DNA from 2 places in the Polaromonas potterensis genome. Region 1 is predicted to be linked to the other one. Evidence: riboswitches for the same ligand, from Rfam matches in the RefSeq annotation. Region 1 holds a riboswitch; the other holds the start of a gene.
The links. Region 1 has a riboswitch for S-adenosylhomocysteine ahead of ahcY (adenosylhomocysteinase). Riboswitches for the same ligand answer to the same signal wherever they lie in the genome.

Region 1 (6,815 bases):
CGGCAACGTGGCAAAACATATCCATCCCAAAACCGACGAGATCCAGTACATCATCGAAGGCAGCGGCGCGATGTGGCTGGGCGGCGAACGCAAGGAATTCAAACCGGGCACGCTGATCATCATCCCCAAGGGCACGGCACATGGCGGCACCGTGGTGACCAGCGGGCCCGTCAAAGCCCTCGCGATCAAGATCCCGCCGCAGGCCAGGGACGACACGACTTTCGTCAACTGAGTCGCACGCCCGCCGCACGCTGTGGTGCGACCAGCGGCCAGAAGCTCAGCGGCGCCTCGCCAAGCAAGGGACTACGTTCAACGCGCCTTCGGTTTGCGCTTGGTCACAGGCCGGCGTTTTTTGACGACCGGTCGCGGCGCCTCGACCACCTCGGGCGTGGATTCCGGCACCAGCAACACCACCTGCTTGAAGCCCAAGCCCAACATGCCCAGTTCTTCGGCCGCGGCGCGGCTCACATCGATGATGCGGTTGCGGCTGAAAGGGCCGCGGTCGGTGATGCGTACATCCACCTCCCAGCCGTTGACCAGGCTGTGCACCCGCACCATGGTGCCAAAAGGCAAGGTGCGGTGGGCGGCCGTCAGGGCGTGCATATCGTAAATCTCGCCACTGGCGGTGCGCCGACCCTGAAAACCCGGGCCGTACCAGGAGGCAGCGCCGCGCTCGAACTCGCGTGCGGTTTCGCCGGCCAGCAGTTCCGGCCGGGCCGGCTCATCGGCAGGCCGCTCTGCGGGTGACGCGGACTGGCTGGAGGAGGCGCCTGGTACTTTGGGGGCCTTGCCGCTGCGTGGCGCGGGCACGGTGGGCGTGGCCGGCGTCGACACCGGTGCCGTCGTACAGGCGGCCAGCAGCGTCAGCAAGCTGGCGGCCAAGGCAAACCGGATCACACCCTGTTGCATGGGTGGCCCGCTTTAAGCCCCGTTCAGGCGCCGGATGATTTCCGTGGTCGCGGCGGCCTGGTTCATGGTGTAGAAATGGATGGCCGGCACGCCAGCTGTTTGCAGCTGGGCACACAGGGCTGTGATCACATCCAGGCCAAAACTTTTGATGGACGCGGTGTCGTCGCCATACCCCTGCAGGCGCAGGCGTATCCAGCGCGGGATTTCTGCGCCACAGGCGTCGGAAAAACGCATGAGCTGGGTCGAACTGGTGATCGGCATGATGCCGGGCACGACCGGCACATCAAGGCCCATCTTCTGCGTGTCATCCACAAAGCGGAAATAGGCGTCGGCGTTGAAAAAATACTGGGTGATGGCCGAGTTGGCGCCGGCCCTGACCTTGGTCGCAAAGGCCTGCAGGTCGGCATCGGCCGATTTGGCCTGCGGATGGATCTCGGGGTAGGCCGCCACCTCGATGTGAAAGGCATTGCCTGTGGTCTCGCGGATAAACGCCACCAGGTCGCTGGCGTAGTGAAACTCGCCGCCCATGCCGTAACCGCTGGGCAGGTCGCCGCGCAAGGCCACCAGGCGTGTCACCCCCATGGCCTGCAGGTCGGCCAGTTGCTGGCGCACCGTGGCCTTGGTCGCACCCACGCAGGAGAAGTGGCAGGCGGCCTGCACACCTTCGGTCAGGATTTCCTTGACCGTGCCAAAAGTGCCGTCCTGGGTTGAGCCGCCGGCACCAAATGTCACGGAGCAAAACTCGGGCTGATGCGTATACAAAGCCTGGCGCACGCCGCGCAGCTTGTCCGCGCCTTCGGGCGTTTTGGGTGGAAAAAATTCAAAGCTGATCGGAAGATTCATCACCAGTCTCACTTGTTCTTCAGGGCTGCGCAGCGCGACTCAATCGTCTTTGTCGCGGCGTTTGCCGCGCGCCGGGCCGTGCTGGCCGGCGTGGGCTTCTTCAGAGTCCTCGTGCGCCTCATGCATGGCGCGCAGTTCGCTGCGCGGTGTGCGTTTGGCGGCCTTGCGCGGTGGAGCGGCCGCCAGCGGCTGGTCTTCCCCCACGGCTTCGTGGCCTTTTTTCGCATGGATAAAAAATTCGCGGTTGCCGTCGCCGCCTTCAATCGGCGAGTCCAGCCAGCCCAAAACCTCCAGGCCCAGCCCGGTGCAGGTGTCACGCAGCCGCTTTTCGACAAACGCAAAATGCACGGGATCACGCACGATGCCACCCTTGCCCACCTGGCCAGGCTGCAGTTCAAACTGCGGCTTGACCAGCATCAACAAGTGGCCGTCGGGCTTGAGCAGGCGCACCACGGCAGGCAACACCAGGGTCAGCGAGATGAAGGACAAATCGCCGGTCAGGAAATCAAACACCGGGTCAAAGTCGGTGTCGTCTTCGTAGACTTCACCGTCCTCGCCCTCTTCGCCGCCATGCATGGCCCGGCTGTAATGTTCGACCAATTCGTCGGCTGTCAGCGAACGGGCATTAACCCCTTCGATACACACCACGCGCGCATCGTCACGCATCGTGCCGTGCAACTGCCCGTGGCCCACGTCCACACCCACCACCTGGGCGGCGCCGCGCTGCAGCAGGCAATCGGTGAAACCGCCTGTGGACTGGCCGATGTCCAGACAGCGCAAGCCGCTGACTTCGACACCGGTTTTCTGGAGAGCGCCTTCGAGCTTGAGGCCGCCGCGCGAAATGTATTTCGCCTCGGTGCTGTCCGGCACCTGCACCTCGGCATTGCCGGGCAACTCGTCGCCATTTTTGGCGACTTTTTTCCACGGGCCACCCTCTTCCACGCGCCACAAGACGCCCGAAGCAATCAGGCGCTGGGCCTGTGAGCGGGTGGTGGCCAGGCCATGTTCAACGAGAAAGAGGTCAGCGCGCATGGTGGGGTTTTCTGCCTTTTACGGCGTTGAGGGCGTAGCGAGCGGCCCGAAATCCGCAAGGCGGAGATCGGGTCGCGCAGTAGCCATTAATAGCGATAGGTGTTGGCTTTGTAGGGGCCGGACTTGCTGACGCCAATGTAGGCTGCCTGCTCGTCGGTCAACTCGGACAACATGGCGCCGACCTTCTTCAGGTGCAGACGCGCCACTTTTTCGTCCAGGTGCTTGGGCAACACATAAACCTTGCCGGCTTCGTATTCCGATTGCTTGGTGAACAGTTCGATCTGGGCGATGGTCTGGTTCGCGAAGCTGGACGACATGACAAAGCTGGGGTGGCCGGTGCCGCAACCCAGGTTCACCAAACGGCCCTTGGCCAGCAGGATGATGCGTTTGCCGTCCGGGAAGATCACGTGGTCGACTTGTGGCTTGATCTCTTCCCACTCGCATTTTTCCAGCGAGGCGATGTCGATTTCGTTGTCGAAGTGGCCGATGTTGCAGACGATGGCCTGGTCTTTCATGGCGGCCATGTGTTCGTAACGAATCACGTCCTTGTTGCCGGTGGTGGTCACGAAAATGTCGCACTTGTCGGCGGCGTATTCCATGGTCACGACCTTGTAACCTTCCATCGCGGCCTGCAGGGCGTTGATCGGGTCGATCTCGGTCACCCAGACTTGCGCCGACAGCGCGCGCAGGGCCTGGGCCGAACCCTTGCCCACGTCGCCGTAACCGGCCACACAAGCAACCTTGCCGGCGATCATCACGTCGGTGGCGCGCTTGATGCCGTCCACCAGCGATTCGCGGCAGCCGTAGAGGTTGTCGAACTTGGACTTGGTCACCGAGTCGTTGACATTGATGGCGCGCAGGGCCAGCGTGCCCTTGGCCGACATTTCGTTCAAACGCAACACGCCGGTGGTGGTTTCTTCAGTCACGCCGACGATGTTTTTCAGGCGGCGGCTGTACCAGGTCGGGTCTTGCGCCAGCTTGGCCTTGATCGAGTTGAAGAGGCAGATTTCTTCTTCGCTGCCGGGCTTGCTCAGCAGGCTGGCATCGGTCTCGGCACGGGTGCCCAGGTGCATCAGCAAGGTGGCATCGCCGCCGTCGTCCAGAATCATGTTCGGACCTTCTTCAGGCGTGCCCTTGGCGCCGCTGAATTCGAAGATGCGGTGGGTGTAGTCCCAGTAGTCGGCCAGGGTCTCGCCCTTGATGGCGAACACCGGCGTGCCGGTGGCGGCAATCGCGGCGGCAGCGTGGTCTTGCGTCGAGAAGATGTTGCACGAGGCCCAGCGCACGTCGGCACCCAGGGCTTTCAGGGTTTCGATCAGCACACCGGTCTGGATGGTCATGTGCAGCGAACCGGTGATACGTGCGCCCTTGAGCGGCTGGGCCTTGGCGAACTCTTCGCGGATGGCCATCAGGCCCGGCATTTCGGTTTCGGCGATCTTCAGTTCCTTGCGGCCCCAGGCGGCAAGGCCGATGTCGGCAATGATGGAATCAGTCACAGGTTTCAGGACGGCGCTCATACGGTTCTCCAGATTTCAAACGTCAATTGGGCAATATCGCCACGGCATGTTGCGTTGAGGACGGGGGATGTCGGTCGGTCACCCGGCTTCTAAGCACATGCGGGTGAGCGTGGTTGCAAATGAAAGTCCTGAGCCTAGACCACATGTCGTGGGTTGCAACGCTCCTCAGGGAGCCGCCATTGTACAGACATGCGACACTTTCGGCATGAAAGCCCTGAAAATCTGGCCCGAAAACGAGCGCCAACACATCACCGGTGTCTTCACCGACATCGACGACACCCTGACCACCGAGGGCGCCATCACACCCGATGCGCTGCAAGCGCTGGCCGACCTGAAAGCCGCCGGCCTGCACGTGATTCCCATCACCGGCCGCCCGGTCGGCTGGAGCGAGCCCTTTGCGCTCAGCTGGCCGGTCGATGCCATCGTCGCCGAAAACGGCGCGGTGGCGCTTGTTTCAAGCCAAAAAGGCCTGCCGCCCTTATTAGACGGGCGCATACAGCTATCAAAACTGTACCAGCAAGATGAAACCACCCGCCTGGCCAACTACGCCCGCATGCAGCAGGTGGCGCGCCGCGTGACGCTGGAAGTGCCAGGCGCCGTCCTGTCGCAAGACAGCCCGGGGCGCGAAACCGACATCGCCATCGACCACAGCGAGTTTGTGCATTTGCCGGCCGAGGCCATCAACCAGGCCGTGGCCATCATGCGGAACGAAGGCATGAACGCCACCGTGAGCTCCATCCACATCAACGGCTGGTTTGGCGCACACAACAAGCTCGAAGGCGCGCGCTGGATAGTCCGCGAGCTGCTGGGCCGCGACCTGGACACCGAGATGCAGAACTGGGTCTATGTCGGCGACTCGACCAACGACCAGCTGATGTTTGAAGCCTTCCCGCATTCGGTGGGCGTGGCCAACATACGCCGCTTTGAGGCGCAGCTCAGCCACAAGCCGCGTTACATCACCGAGGGGGAACGCGGCGCGGGGTTCACCGAAGTGGCCAAGGCCGTGCTGGAAGCGCGCCGCCGCTGAGCAGCACGGCGATTTGGCCGGTATTTACAAGCCAAATCGACCTCCAGCCCATATACATCGGGCGCAAGCAGCTATTTATTCAATAGCAACTCCGCCACACCCACCCGGGCCAGCACACTTTCCAACGCCTTGCCCGTGTGCGTGCCCAGCTTCACCACCGCCTCCGGTGGCGCGGACGCCACCACCTGGCCGCCGGCGTTGCCGCCGTCGGGCCCCAGGTCAATCACCCAGTCGGCCTCGGCAATCACATCCAGGTCGTGTTCGATCACGACCACGCTGTGGCCGCCGTTGACCAGGCGGTGCAGGACGTGGATCAATTTTTCCACGTCGGCCATATGCAGGCCCACGGTCGGTTCGTCCAGCACGTACAAGGTGTGCGGCGCTTTCTGGCCACGGCGTGTGATGTCGTCGCGCACCTTGGACAGCTCGGTCACCAGCTTGATACGTTGCGCCTCGCCGCCCGACAAGGTGGGTGAGGGCTGACCCAGGGTCAAATAACCCAGGCCCACGTCTTTGAGCAACTGCAGCGGGTGCGCGATGCTGGGCATGGACGCAAAAAATTCCACGGCTTCATCCACTTCCATGGTCAAGACGTCGCCGATGTTTTTGCCGCGCCAGGTCACGGCCTGGGTTTCGGGATTGAAACGTGCGCCGTGGCAGGTTTCGCACAACACCTTCACATCGGGCAAAAAGCTCATGCCTATGGTGCGCACGCCGGCGCCTTCGCAGGTCGGGCAGCGCCCTTCGCCGGTGTTGAAACTGAAACGCCCGGCGCTATAACCGCGCGCCCGCGCTTCCAGCGTATCGGCAAACAGCTTGCGCACCGTGTCCCAAAAACCGATGTAGGTGGCCGGGCAGGAACGCGGCGTTTTGCCAATCGGCGTCTGGTCCACTTCCAGCACGCGGTCCACGAGGGCATAACCTTCAATGGCCTCGCAGCCGGTCCAGGCCGGGTGGCTGCCGCTGTCATCGGCATCACGCCCGGCCTTGGTCGAGCGTTGCATGACCGCGGCGTGCACATTGGTCAGCAAAACATCACGCGCCAAGGTGGATTTGCCGGAGCCCGACACACCCGTCACGGCGACCAGCCGGTACAGCGGCACAGCCACCGACACATTCTTGAGGTTGTGTAAGTGCGCATTCACCACCATGAGCCAGGAGGTGAACGGCCCTGCGGCGCTGGGCGCCGCGTTGTGCAACGCGCTGGCACTGGCCGCCGCGGCCTTCAAGGCCTGGGCTTTCAAGGCAGCCGCCTTTTGCTTGCTCACGGGTTTGGCATCCTCAGCAACAGGCAGCGCCACCACCACGGCGGCCGGCGCAGCGCCGGTACGTGTCTCACGACGTTGCTGCAGCGGATGAATCAAGGGGTTGGCCAGGTAATACCCGGTGAGTGAATCCGGCAGCGTCGCCAGGTGTTCGGCCGTGCCCTGCCCCACCAGTTGCCCGCCGCGTTTGCCGGCGCCGGGACCGATGTCGATGATGTTGTC
Region 2 (6,815 bases), on a different contig from region 1:
TACCGCGCCCACCACCTGCTCGACGTGGTCAGGCAATTCCTGCCGGGCGACACGTTGCCCGAAGCCATGGACGGCTGGGTTCGGCTGCATGCCAGCGCGCAACACCAGGACATACCGTACCCCGACCTGTCGGACGTCAAAGGCCAGGCCGCAGCCAAACGGGCACTGGAAATAGCCGCAGCCGGTGGCCACAGCCTGTTGATGGTCGGTGCGCCTGGTTCCGGCAAGTCCATGCTGGCTCAGCGTTTTGCCGGCCTGCTGCCGGCCATGAGCACCGAAGAGGCGCTGCAAAGCGCGGCGATTGCCTCGCTGGGCGGACGCTTTTCACTGGACCGCTGGGCCCAACGCCCAACCTGTTCACCGCATCACACCGCCAGCGCTGTGGCCCTGGTCGGCGGCGGCTCGCCACCCCGGCCTGGCGAAATTTCCCTGGCCCACCATGGTGTTTTGTTTTTGGACGAATTGCCGGAATTTCCCAGAGCCGCGCTGGAAGCTTTGCGTGAGCCGCTGGAATCAGGCAGCATCACGATTTCGCGCGCCGCCCAACGTGCAGAATTCCCCGCGCGTTTTCAGCTGGTCGCCGCCATGAACCCCTGCCCCTGCGGTTACCTGGGCTCCAGCTTGCGCGCCTGCCGCTGCTCGCCGGACCAGGTCTCGCGTTACCAGGGCAAACTCAGCGGCCCGCTGCTGGACCGTATTGACCTGCATGTGGAAGTTGGCACGTTAGGCGCCGATGAGTTGCTGGGCACGGCGCCGGGTGAAAGCACGGCCGACATCCGGCAGCGGACGGTGCTGGCCCGCGAACGCGCCATGACACGCCAGGGCAGCAGCAACCAGGCGCTGCAGGGCAAAGCCATTGACACGCAATGCCAGCTGGACGCTGCCGCCGCGAAGTTTTTGAACATCGCCGCTGCCCGCCTGGGCTGGTCGGGCCGTGGTATTCACCGCTGCCTGAAGGTGGCCAGAACCATCGCCGACCTGGCCGGTGAAGCCACCGTGCAGGTCAGCCATGTGGCCGAGGCGGTGCAATACCGCCGCGTGCTCAAGGCGGCGCATTGAGCGAACGAACCAGCGTGCCTCTTTGGGTCGGTACCGGGCGCAAAAAAGCGCCAGATGCAAGCCGGGCAGACTTTTTTCTGGCGCTTACCGGGTATCACCTCTTGGTGCCGTCAGACAGCGCAAGCTGCCGGCTCAACGGTTCAATTCATCCGAGCGCGCAGGCTGCACAGTGGCGGGCGCGGCCACAGGTTTCGGGCCGTAGCTGACGCCGTCATTGCCGCGCAGCGTAGAACCCTGCACCGTCACCTGGCTGCCAATGCTGGGGGGCTGCGCCACTTCCACCATGCGGCGCGAGCCGTCGTCCATGTGCACACCGACCTGGTACACCGTCTCTTTGCGGACATGGCCTTCAATCGCATTGCCGGCAAAACCACCGCCTACCGCGCCCAGAATGGTGGCGGCGGCCCGGCCTCCGCCGTGGCCGACCTGGTTGCCCAGAACCGCGCCCAGCACGCCGCCAGCCACCGTTCCCACGCCGACACCGGCCGGCTTGCTCGAACGTTCGACCGGCGTCACCGACTCAACCCTGCCGCACACCGCACACACCGGCGCGGCCACCACCACAGGCGCGGGAGCGGGATAAGGCGCGGGCGACACGCCGGAATAGCTGGGTGCCGGCGCCGGTACGGGCTTGAGCACGGGTTTGACCACTTTTTTGATCGGTACCGGTGCGGGCTTGGCGGGCGCCGCCGCCGGCTTTTCGGCCAGGTCATCGGCGGCATGGGCAACGGCGGCCGGTGCGGCCAGCAGCGGCGCCGCCACCGTCGGGGCCGGCGTCACGGCCGCCACCGTGGCAACCGGGGGTATCTGCGCACGCTGGTTGTAAATCATGGTGCCGCCCATGCCCAGCACCGCCACACTGAGAACGGCCACGGCCGCCCACAAGGGTTTGTTGGCCGACGATGCCGCTTGCTGGCCCGGCTGAAGATTTTCCGTGGAGGTGTTCATGGTTCGGCCTTTCTTTTGTAAAGCTTGAATCGCAGCGCCCGGACAGGGCCCCCTACCTGAACGTGCGAAACAGCCAAAAGGTACACGGCGCCCGCCGGCCGCGCGTGTTTTTTTGTAAAGACAGGGGATGTCGCCCTCAACGGGAAGTAAAAAATCCCGTCCACCGTGACAAAGGTCACGTTGCTTGGCTACAAATTGGGCGCCAGCAAACGTTGCAAATCTTCGGCCTTCTCACCGCGCCGCTGGGCCAGATCCTGCAATTGGTCATCACCGATCTTGCCGACGTTGAAATACACACTTTGCGGGTGGCTCAGGTAAAAACCGCTGACGCTGGCAGCCGGTGTCATGGCCAGGCTTTCAGTCAGTGCCATGCCGATGTCCGCCGCCTGCAGCAGCTCGAACATCTCTTTTTTCACGCTGTGGTCCGGGCAAGCCGGATAGCCTGGCGCCGGACGTATGCCCTGGTATTTTTCCGCGATCATGTCCTCGGGACTCAGGGTTTCGTCGGCGGCATAACCCCACAAGTCCTGCCGCACCCGCTTGTGCATCGCTTCGGCAAAAGCTTCGGCCAGGCGGTCGGCCAGGGCCTTGAGCATGATGGACGAGTAGTCATCGTTGTCGTCGTTGAAGTATTTTTCCTTCTTCTCGGCGCCCAGACCGGCGGTCACGGCGAAAACACCGATGTAGTCCTGAATTTGTGAGTCTTTTGGGCCTGTAGCCCCCGCCCCTTGTGCGCGAGCAGCTATCACTTCAGGAGCGAGCTGCTTCGGCGCCACAAAGTCTGCCAGGCAGCGGCTGGGCCGCATCACGCCTTCAAGGGCGGTTTTCTCGGCCTGCTGGCGCAGGCCGTACCAGGTCATGGCCACCTCGCTGCGCGACTCGTCGGTATAAATCTCGATGTCGTCACCCACGCTGTTGGCCGGGTACAACCCCATCACCCCGCTGGCCGTCAGCCAGCGGCCTTCGATCAGGCGTTTGAGCATGCGTTGCGCGTCGGCATAGACCCGCACCGCCTCGGTGCCCACCACCTCGTCTTTCAGGATGGCCGGGAAAGGGCCGGCCAAATCCCAGGTCTGGAAGAAGGGGCCCCAATCGATGTAGTTGGCCAACTCCGCCAGATCGAAATTCTTGAACACACGCCGGCCAATAAATTTGGGCACGGGCGGCGTGTAGCGGGTCCAGTCAATCGGTGTCTTGTTCGCACGCGCCTTGGCCAGCGGCCACATCGGGATTTGTTTTTTGTTGGCGTGTTGGGTGCGCACCTTGTCGTAGTCGCTGTTGAGCTCGTCGATGTATTTGGCGGCCTGGTCACTCAACAAACTTTGCGCCACACTGACGCTGCGCGAGGCGTCCGGCACATAGACCACCGGGCCTTCGTAATGCGGCGAAATTTTCACGGCGGTGTGCACACGGCTGGTGGTGGCGCCACCAATCATCAGCGGGATTTTTTTGATGCGGAAATGGTCGTCCTTCTGCATCTCACCGGCCACGTATTGCATTTCTTCCAGGCTGGGCGTGATCAGACCAGACAGGCCGACGATGTCGGCGCCTTCGATCTTGGCGCGCGCCAAAATTTCATGGCAGGGCACCATCACCCCCATGTTGACCACGTCGAAGTTGTTGCATTGCAACACCACGGTGACGATGTTTTTGCCGATGTCGTGCACGTCGCCCTTGACGGTGGCGATGATGATCTTGCCCTTGGTCTTGACGTCGCCACCGGCGGCTTCGAGCAGCAGTTTTTCCGCCTCGATGTAAGGCAGCAAATGCGCCACCGCCTGTTTCATCACACGGGCGCTTTTCACCACCTGCGGCAAAAACATCTTGCCCTGGCCGAACAGGTCGCCGACCACGTTCATGCCGTCCATCAGCGGGCCTTCGATCACATGCAGCGGCCGGCCGCCTTCGGCCTTGATGGCCTGCCAGACTTCTTCGGTGTCGGGCACGATGTGTTCGTTCATACCGTGCACCAGCGCGTGCGACAGGCGCTGGCGCACCGGCAGGGCGCGCCACTCGTTCTTTTTCGTGTCGTCCTTGGCGCCGCTTTTGGCGGTTTCGGCCACTTCGATCAGGCGTTCGCTGGGCGTGAGTTCGGGCTCGCCCGGCTTGTAGACGGGCTGGCGATTGAGCACCACGTCTTCGACACGTTCGCGCAAGGTTGGCTCGAGATCGTCATACACACCGACCATGCCGGCGTTGACGATGCCCATGTCCATGCCAGCCTGGATCGCGTGGTACAAAAACACGGTGTGGATGGCTTCACGCACCGGGTCGTTGCCGCGAAAGCTGAAGCTCACGTTGGACACGCCGCCGGAGACCTTGGCGCCCGGCAAGTTGGCCTTGATCCAGCGCGTGGCGTTGATGAAGTCCACCGCGTAGTTGTTGTGTTCTTCAATGCCCGTGGCAATGGCAAAAATGTTGGGGTCGAAGATGATGTCTTCGGGCGGAAAGTCCAGCTCGTCGACCAGCACGCGGTAAGCGCGTTCGCAGATTTCGATCTTGCGCGCATAGGTGTCGGCCTGGCCCTGCTCGTCAAAAGCCATCACCACGGCCGCCGCGCCGTAACGCTTGAGCAGCTTGGCCTGCTGCTTGAAGGACTCCAAGCCCTCTTTCATCGAGATCGAATTAACAATGCCCTTGCCCTGGATGCAACGCAGGCCGGCCTCGATCACGCTCCACTTGGAGCTGTCGATCATGATGGGCACACGTGCGATGTCGGGCTCGCTGGCGATCAGGTTCAGGAAACGCACCATGGCGGCCTGGCTGTCCAGCATGGCCTCGTCCATGTTGATGTCGATGATTTGCGCGCCGTTTTCGACCTGCTGGCGCGCCACGACCAGCGCCTGCTCGTATTCGCCGTTGAGAATCATGCGGGCAAAGGCCTTGGAGCCCGTCACGTTGGTACGTTCGCCAATGTTGACGAACAGGGTACCGGCACCAATGTTTACCGGCTCCAGGCCGGACAGCTTCATCGGGGGGACTTGAATTTCAGACATCACTCACCTTAGGAATCAAAGGTGAGCGCCGTTGCAAAGGCAGGCCGCGGCGGCCTGCTGTCACTCAAGCCTGACGAAACCGGGTTTCGCTGCAACGCTCCTTGAGTTGGACGTATTTTAAACGCTCGCCGATTCGCTTGCGCAAATCGGCGCCCATTTCCGTGAAATTTAGGTGGCTCAGGCCGTCAGCCGCGCCAGCGCTTCCTGGTATTTGGCCGCGGTTTTTTCGATCACGTCCTGCGGCACGCGCGGCGCGGGCGGGGTTTTGTCCCAGGGTTTGCCATTCACCAAGGTCTGCTCCAGCCAGTCACGCACAAACTGTTTGTCGTAGCTGGGCGGGTTCTGCCCGGCGGCAAAGGCCTGCTCGTAACCTTCGATCGGCCAGTAACGCGAGGAGTCGGGCGTCAACACCTCGTCCATCAGGGTCAGGGTGCCGTTTTCATCCAGGCCGAACTCGAACTTGGTGTCGGCAATGATGATGCCTTTGGTCAGGGCAAAAGCCGCCGCGGCTTCATAAATCCGGATGCTGAGGTCCTTGATCTGCGCGGCCAGCTCCGGCCCCACCACCTTGACCATTTGCTCGTAGCTGATGTTTTCGTCGTGTTCGCCCACGGCGGCCTTGGCGGCCGGCGTGAAGATAGTCGCCGGCAGTTTCGAGGCGTTTTTCAGGCCGGGCGGCAAGGCCACGCCGCAGACAGCCTGGCTCTCCTGGTATTCCTTCCAGCCGCTGCCGGCCAGGTAGCCGCGCACCACGGCCTCGACCGGGATCGGCTTGAGGCGTTTGACCAGCATGGAGCGGTCTTTCACCTGCGGTATTTCAGCCGGCGTGACCACACTTTCAGGCGCGTCGCCGGTCAGGTGATTCGGGCAGATAGCGCCCAGCTTGTCGAACCAGAACAGCGCCATCTGCGTCAGCAGCGCACCCTTGCCCGGAATCGGCTCGCCGAGGATCACGTCAAAAGCGCTCAGGCGGTCGCTGGCGACCATCAGCAGCCGGTCTGTGCCCACGGCATAGTTGTCGCGGACTTTGCCGCGCGCCAGCAAGGGCAGGGAAGTAAGGGCCGAAGTGTGGAGTGCGGTGGTCATGGGTGCTTGCCAAAGTAAAAAAGCCCGCTGGTATCAGCGAGCTTTTTATTATCGCCCGTTCGAAAACCGGCGCGGGATTTTGTCGTTTTTTGCTTAATTCACGACCTGGACCAACTCGCCCTTGGCGTATTTGGCGGCGACGATGCTGAGCGATTCACCCTTGATCTTGCTGGCCTGGCCTTCACAACCGAACTCGATGTAACGCTGCTTGCAAATCGCCTTGGCAGCCGCTGTGGCGGGTTTGAGCCACTCGCGCGGGTCAAACTTGCTGGGGTTTTCAGCCATGAACTTGCGTGCGGCAGCCGTCATCGCCAGGCGGATGTCGGTGTCGATGTTGATCTTGCGCACGCCGAATTTGATGGCTTTCTGGATCTCTTCGACCGGTACGCCATAGGTTTCTTTCATGTCACCGCCGTACTGGCGAATGATGGCCAGCAGGTCTTGCGGCACGCTGGACGAACCGTGCATGACCAGATGGGTGTTGGGGATACGACGGTGGATTTCCTTCACACGTTCAATCGCCAGGATGTCGCCGGTGGGCTTGCGCGTGAACTTGTAAGCGCCGTGGCTGGTGCCGATGGCAATCGCCAGGGCGTCGAGCTGGGTGCGTTTGACAAAGTCGGCGGCCTGCTCGGGGTCGGTCAACAACTGGTCATGGGTCATCACGGCGTCGGTGCCGTGGCCGTCTTCCTTGTCGCCCTGCATGGTTTCCAGGCTGCCCAGGCA

Region 2: another riboswitch for S-adenosylhomocysteine. It lies ahead of metH (methionine synthase); the one in region 1 lies ahead of ahcY (adenosylhomocysteinase).

What each region holds. Positions count from the first base shown of each region.
Region 1 covers NZ_JAWQLX010000017.1:1,360-8,174, forward strand. The annotation lists gene R6254_RS21530 (cupin domain-containing protein) at 1-232, shown strand, start outside; gene R6254_RS21535 (septal ring lytic transglycosylase RlpA family protein) at 310-909, opposite strand; gene metF (methylenetetrahydrofolate reductase [NAD(P)H]) at 922-1,752, opposite strand; gene R6254_RS21545 (TlyA family RNA methyltransferase) at 1,792-2,784, opposite strand; gene ahcY (adenosylhomocysteinase) at 2,871-4,301, opposite strand; S-adenosyl-L-homocysteine riboswitch at 4,400-4,474, opposite strand; gene R6254_RS21555 (HAD-IIB family hydrolase) at 4,507-5,328, shown strand; gene R6254_RS21560 (excinuclease ABC subunit UvrA) at 5,400-6,815, opposite strand, start outside.
Region 2 covers NZ_JAWQLX010000001.1:116,512-123,326, forward strand. The annotation lists gene R6254_RS00570 (YifB family Mg chelatase-like AAA ATPase) at 1-1,059, shown strand, start outside; gene R6254_RS00575 (outer membrane lipoprotein) at 1,192-2,007, opposite strand; gene metH (methionine synthase) at 2,196-5,003, opposite strand; S-adenosyl-L-homocysteine riboswitch at 5,020-5,112, opposite strand; gene R6254_RS00585 (phosphoribosylaminoimidazolesuccinocarboxamide synthase) at 5,181-6,089, opposite strand; gene fba (class II fructose-bisphosphate aldolase) at 6,183-6,815, opposite strand, start outside.